Regions from separate parts of the Streptomyces sp. YIM 121038 genome, predicted to be linked through region 2. Evidence: riboswitches for the same ligand, from Rfam matches in the RefSeq annotation. Region 2 holds a riboswitch; the other holds the start of a gene.
What was found. Region 2 has a riboswitch for ZMP and ZTP ahead of glyA (serine hydroxymethyltransferase). Riboswitches for the same ligand answer to the same signal wherever they lie in the genome.
Positions count from the first base shown of each region.

Region 1: it holds a riboswitch for ZMP and ZTP, as region 2 does, so the genes downstream of both, C9F11_RS05370 (bifunctional 5,10-methylenetetrahydrofolate dehydrogenase/5,10-methenyltetrahydrofolate cyclohydrolase) here and glyA (serine hydroxymethyltransferase) in region 2, are expected to answer to the same signal.

Region 1 is NZ_CP030771.1:1,392,921-1,396,309, forward strand. It holds gene C9F11_RS05360 (hypothetical protein) at 1-723, shown strand, start outside; gene C9F11_RS05365 (TetR family transcriptional regulator) at 925-1,437, shown strand; ZMP/ZTP riboswitch at 1,514-1,600, shown strand; gene C9F11_RS05370 (bifunctional 5,10-methylenetetrahydrofolate dehydrogenase/5,10-methenyltetrahydrofolate cyclohydrolase) at 1,622-2,500, shown strand; gene C9F11_RS05375 (trypsin-like serine protease) at 2,635-3,389, shown strand, end outside.
Region 2 is NZ_CP030771.1:5,929,993-5,933,381, forward strand. It holds gene C9F11_RS48800 (BTAD domain-containing putative transcriptional regulator) at 1-233, shown strand, start outside; gene rocD (ornithine--oxo-acid transaminase) at 230-1,432, opposite strand; ZMP/ZTP riboswitch at 1,605-1,695, shown strand; gene glyA (serine hydroxymethyltransferase) at 1,738-3,030, shown strand; gene trpS (tryptophan--tRNA ligase) at 3,352-3,389, shown strand, end outside.

The sequences.
Region 1 (3,389 bases), 4.5 Mb from region 2:
CTCGCCGTGTGGGCCAGCGGCGAGGTCACCCTGCACACCGGCGACGGCAAGGGCGGCTTCCGCGCCCAGCGGCGCCTCCAGGCGCCCAACGGCACCTGGAAGCACGCCGCCGCGATCACCGGCGGCGACTTCGCCGGCGGCCGCCGCTCCGACCTGATCGTGCGCTGGTCCGACGGCGAGGTCACGCTGTACCCCGACGTGTCCACCGCGGGTTTCGGCCGGGAGGTACGGCTCGCCAAGGCCGGGTCCACCTGGAAGCACGCCACCCGGATCACCGCGGGCCGCTTCAGCGGCAACGATCGCGCGGACGACCTGGTCGTCCGCTGGAGCGACGGCGAACTCACCCTCTACCGCGAGGCGGGCGTCGGCTTCACGAAGGAGACCAGGCTCCAGAAGCCCAACGCCACCTGGAAGCGTGCCGCCCTCCTCGTCGGCGGCGACTTCACCGGCGGCGACCGCTGGGACGTCGTCGTGCGCTGGTCCGACGGCAAGCTCACCCTGCACCAGGACGTGGGCACGGGCGGCCTCGGCAGGAAGACGCAGCTCGGCGGTCCCAGCGCGCTGTGGAAGCACGCCACGGTGGCGACGGCCGGCGGCTACACCGCGGGCGGCCGCCCCGACGACATCGTCGTCCGCTGGAGCGACGGCGAGGTCAGCCTCTACGCCGACACCACGACCAGGCTGGGCACCGAGCGGAACCTCGTACCGCCGAGAACGGCCTGACGCACGCGCCGCCGCCGCGACCGGCGGCGCCCCCGTACGCGGACCGGGTAACGTCGGCGCGAACGGCGCACGTACGCGGCACCAGAGGTCCGCGCGCACGAACGCGGGAGAGCCACCCTGAACGAGCCGACCACCGGGCCGACCACGCCGCCCGTCACCGACGGCCGCCGCGCCAAGGGCGAGCGGCGGCGCCGGGCCCTCATCGAAGCCACCGTGCGCGTCATCGCCCGCGACGGCGCCGCGGGCGTCACCCACCGCACGGTGGCCCGCGAGGCGGAGCTGCCCACGACCGCCACGACGTACTACTTCAGCAGCATCGACGCCCTCCTCACCGCGGCGCTCACCCAGTGCATGGAGGAGGACTCCGCGCGCGTCGAGGCGCTCGCGGAGGCGCCCGGCGGCCCCACGCTCCGGGCGCTCGCGGAGCTCATGGCGCGGCTCCTCAGCCCGCCCGGACACCTGCTCGCGGAGTTCGAGCTGTGTCTGCTCGCGGCGCGCCGCCCCGAGCAGCGGGCGGCGACCCGGCGCTGGCACGAGGCGCTCGCCGCGTTCGCCCGCCGTTTCACGCACGAGCCGCTGCGCGTGAAGCTCTTCACCCACGCCTACGACGGGCTGCTGCTCCAGGGCCTGCTCGCGGACAAGCCCCCGACGGCCGACGAGTTCGAGGAACTGCTGCGGGAGCTCCTGCCCGAGCCCGCCCCGGGCCCGCCGTAGCCGCCGGGGCCGGGGCACGCGCCCGCCCCCGCCGGTGACCGCGCCGTCAAGGTCCGACACGCCCTCGACTACAGTGGAGGCGGGCCGTGACTGGCGCTGAGGTGGAGCACCACCGGGGAGCGGCCTGACGCAGATGTCGATGCCGTGCGCCTGGGCGACTGGTCAACCACGCCTGGAGGCGGCCATGTCCCCGACCACTTCGACGGTCCCTGCCCAGCTCATGGACGGCACCGCCCTCGCCCGCCGCGTGGGCGAGGAGACCGCGGCCCGCGCCGCCGAGCTGACCCGGCGCACGGGCGCGGCGCCCTGTCTCGCGACCGTGCTCGTGGGCGAGGACCCCGCGTCGGTCACGTACGTACGGATGAAGCGGAACCGCTGCGCGAAGGCGGGCATCGTCTCGCGGCACGTCGCGCTGCCCGCCGCGACCACGACCGAGGAGCTCGTCGCCACCCTCGGCGCCCTCTCCGAGGACCCGACCGTGCACGGCATCCTGCTGCAGCACCCCGTCGGGGACCACATCGACGAGCGCGCGGCCTTCGAGGCGATCGCCCCGCACAAGGACGTCGACGGCGTCACGCTCAGCTCGTTCGCCGCGATGAGCTTCGGGCGGCCCGGCTTCGTGTCCTGCACGCCGGGCGGGATCATGCGGCTCCTCGACGCGTACGACGTCGACCTCGCCGGGAAGCGGGCCGTCGTCGTGGGCCGCAGCGCGATCCTCGGCAAGCCCGTGGGCATGCTGCTGCTCGCCCGGGACGCGACCGTCACCTACTGCCACTCGCGCACCGCGGAGCTCTCCGCGCACCTGCGCGAGGCGGACGTCGTCGTGGCGGCCGTGGGCAGGCCCGAGCTGATCCGCGGCGAGGACATCAAGCCGGGCGCGGTCGTCATCGACGCCGGGTACAACGCGGGCAACGTCGGCGACGTCGACTTCGACGGCGCCCTGAACAGGGCCCGCCTCATCACCCCGGTCCCGGGCGGCGTGGGCCCCATGACCATCGCGGTGCTCCTCGAACAGACGGTGGCCGCCGCGGAGCGGCAGCTGGGGGCGCGCGCCGCACGGTGACGACCGTGCCCCGCCCCGTGGCCGTGCCTCCATCTGGCGCTTTCAACGGGTGTTGACCCGCCGTTGACCAACTCCCCCTACTTTCCCCACAGTTGCGGTGACAGCCCGTCGCCGCAGGGTCTCCAGGGGGTTCGATGCGTCGCAAGAAGGCTCTCCTCGCCACGGGCGCGGCAGTGTTCAGCATGGCGTTACTCGGTACGGCGGGGCAGGGCGCGAGCGCCGACGAGGACGGCCGGAGGACGGTGGCCGTCGCTGAGGTCGCGGGCAAGGACGCCGCACGCAAGATGGCCCAGCAACGGCCGCTGGTCGCGGCGGCCGACGTCATCAGATGGGCACAGGAACGCGGCCGGTTCGCGGGCTTCACCGGCATCGCCCTGGAGCGCGGCCGCGTCGCCCTGTACTGGAAGGGCGCGCTGCCCGCCCGGATGCGCGAGGCCGTCGCCGAGGCGCGCGGCACGGCGCGGGTGCGGATCGTGACGGCCCCGTACTCGCTCAAGGAGCTGAAGACCGCTTCGGCCCGGCTCCAGGAGCGGCTGCGGGCCGAGCCGTCGCTCGGCCACACCGTGAAGATCCCCGCGGACGGCAGCGGGCTCGTCGTCGCCGCGGACCCGGTCCGCGGCGCGGCGGCCGCCGCGCCGCGCACGGCCGCCGCCCTCGAGGGGGACCTGGGCGTGCCGGTGCGCACCATCCGCGAGGGCAGGATGAAGGAGCGCAGCCGCGACAACGACTCCCACCCCTGGTCGGGCGGCGCGCTCATCAAGATCAACGGCGTGCCCTGCTCGTCGGGGTTCGGTGTGCGCAACGGGTCGGGCGCGCAGTACGTCCTCACTGCCGCGCACTGCGGCCAGCCGGGCGGCCGGACCACGAACGGGGCCGACCAGTACATCGG
Region 2 (3,389 bases):
CCGCCGCGCTCCGCGCCGCCGAGGGCACCCCGCTGCCGGAGGCCGAGCGCGCCGACGTCGACCGGGCCACGGCCCGCGGCCGCACCGCCCTCGGCACCGAGGCGTTCGACAGCGCCCTCCGCACCGCCTTCCGCACCGCCTGCGACAGCGCACGCGACCCCGCCCCCGACAGCGCCGCCGACGCGGCCCGCGCACGGGGGGCGGCGGAACCGCCCCCCGTCGCCTGCGGCTAGCCCAGCACCGCCCTGAGCTGGTCGAGCCCCCAGTCCAGGTCCTCCTTGCTGATCACCAGTGGGGGAGCGATCCGGATCGTCGAGCCGTGGGTGTCCTTCACCAGGACACCGCGTTCCATCAGCTTCTCGGAGATCTCCCGGCCCGTGCCGTGCGACGGGTCGATGTCGACACCCGCCCACAGGCCGCGCCCACGCACCTCCACCACCTTCCCGGAGCCCGCGAGCAGCCCCAGTTCCGCGTGCAGATGCTCGCCGAGCTCCGTCGCCCGCTGCTGGAACTCGCCCGTCTCCAGCATCGCGACGACCTCCAGACCCACCGCGCACGCCAGCGGATTGCCGCCGAACGTCGAGCCGTGCTCACCCGGCCGGAACACCCCGAGCACGTCCGCGTCCGCCACCACCGCCGACACCGGCACCACGCCGCCGCCCAGCGCCTTGCCCAGCAGATACACGTCCGGCACCACGTCCTCGTGCTCGCACGCGAACGTCCGCCCCGTGCGGCCGAGACCCGACTGGATCTCGTCCGCCACGAACAGCACCCCGCGCTCGCGCGTCAGCTCCCGCACCCCCGGGAGATAGCCGGGCGGCGGCACGAGCACGCCCGCCTCGCCCTGGACCGGCTCGATGAGCACCGCCACCGTGTCCTCGGTGACGGCGTCCCGCAGCGCCCCCAGATCACCGAACGGCACGATGTCGAAGCCCGGCGTGTACGGGCCGTAGTCCGCCCGGGCCTCGGGGTCCGTGGAGAAGCTGACGATCGTCGTCGTCCGGCCGTGGAAGTTGTTCGCCGCCACCACGATCCGGGCGCGGCCCCCGGGCACGCCCTTGACGCGGTAGCCCCACTTCCGCGCGGTCTTCACCGCCGTCTCCACGGCCTCCGCGCCCGTGTTCATCGGCAGCACCATCTCCTTGCCGCACAGCCGGGCGAGCCGGGCGCAGAACTCCGCGAAACGGTCGTGGTGGAACGCGCGTGACGTCAGTGTCACCCGCCCCAGCTGCTCCGTGGCGGCCTCGATGAGGCGCGGATTGCCGTGGCCGAAGTTGAGTGCCGAATAGCCGGCGAGCATGTCGAGGTACCGGCGGCCCTCGACGTCCGTCATCCACGCGCCCCGCGCCGACGCGACGACGACGGGCAGGGGGTGGTAGTTGTGCGCGCTGTGCGCTTCGGCCGAGGCGATGAGGTCTTCCGTAGCAGTCACGGGGTCTCCGTTTCTCACGTTCGCACGTCGTCGTGCGATTCCTACGGCTACTAACGGCGCAAGGAGGCTCTCGCGTTGTCGTAGGGGACAGAGCGGGTTCGTGGCCCAATACCTATCGTCGCTCGCTCCGAACGCGAACCCTGACACGGTGGCCTGACCGTTACGCTGGTTTCCACAGCGCGGCGACTGGCGCACAGGGAATCGACCCTGAGGAAGCCGCGCGAGGCAGAACCTTCGAGGTGCCGAACGCCTGGGCACCCCGGGACCACGACCGGACACCAACACCGCTCGCCCCGGAGGACGCCATGAGTCACCCTTCTCCTTCCCCTTCTCCCGCGTCGCAGCACCCCGCGCTCACCGCCGCCGACCCCGAGCTCGCCGCCCTCGTCACCGCCGAGGAACAGCTCCAGGCCGACACCCTGCGCCTCATCCCCAGCGAGAACTACGTCTCCGCCGCCGTCCTCGAAGCCTCCGGCACCGTGCTCCAGAACAAGTACAGCGAGGGCTATCCCGGCCGCCGCTACTACGAGGGCCAGCAGAACATCGACCAGGTCGAGCGCCTCGCCGTCGCCCGCGCCAAGGCCGTCTTCGCCGCCGAGCACGCCAACGTCCAGCCCTACTCCGGCTCCCCGGCCAACCTCGCCGTCTACCTCGCCTTCGCCGAGCCCGGCGACACCGTCATGGGCATGGCCCTGCCGATGGGCGGCCACCTCACCCACGGCTGGGGCGTCTCCGCCACCGGCCGCTGGTTCCGCGGGGTGCAGTACGGCGTCCGCGAGGACACCGGGCACATCGACCTCGACGCCGTCCGCGAACTCGCCCTCAAGGAACGGCCCAAGCTGATCTTCTGCGGCGGTACCGCGCTGCCCCGCACCATCGACTTCGCCGCCTTCGCCGAGATCGCCCGCGAGGCCGGGGCCGTGCTCGTCGCCGACATCGCGCACATCGCCGGGCTCGTCGCGGGCGGCGCCCACCCCTCGCCCGTCCCGTACGCCGACGTGGTCTCCACGACCACGCACAAGACGCTGCGCGGGCCGCGCGGGGCGATGCTGCTCGCCCGCGAGGAGCACGCCAAGGCCATCGACAAGGCCGTCTTCCCCGGGCTCCAGGGCGGGCCCCACAACCAGACCACCGCCGCGATCGCCGTCGCCCTGCACGAGGCCGCGCAGCCGTCCTTCCGCGACTACGCCCACGCCGTCGTCGCCAACGCCAAGGCCCTCGCCGAGGCGCTGCTCGCCCGTGGCTTCGACCTCGTCTCCGGCGGTACGGACAACCATCTGATCCTGATGGACCTCACCCCCAAGGACGTGCCGGGCAAGGTGGCGGCGAAGGCCCTCGACCGGGCCGGGATCGTCGTCAACTACAACACGGTGCCCTTCGACACCCGGAAGCCCTTCGACCCCTCCGGGGTGCGGATCGGGACCCCCTCCCTGACGTCCCGCGGGCTCGGCGTGGAGCACATGGCGGCCGTCGCGGAGTGGGTGGACCGAGGCGTTCAGGCGGCGCGGGCCGGGGACGAGGACGCGCTGGCGAAGATCCGCGGCGAGGTGGCCGAGCTGATGTCCGCGTTCCCCGCGCCGGGGCTGCCGACCGGCTGACGCCCGCCGGGTCAGTCCTCGACGAGCAGGATGCCGGCGTCGTCGAAGATCCGCAGCACGACCAGGAGCAGACGGCCGCGCGAGACCACGTACTCGGCCACGATCTGTGACGTGAGGCGGATCTCACGGTCCTGCTCGCCGGGGCCGACCGGCGCATGGCGCCCTCCTGCCCAGCCTGGTGCGGCCGCACGCAGCGTACCGAGAGGACCGGCCCGCCGCGTACCAGTTCCCGACCAACGGGCGGCACCTGAGAGAATGCTGGGCATGGCCTCTGAACGCCCGCCCGTCACCCACCACCACCCTCAGGGGAATGGCTCCGCCATGCACCATCGTCCGCGTGTGCTCTCCGGGATCCAGCC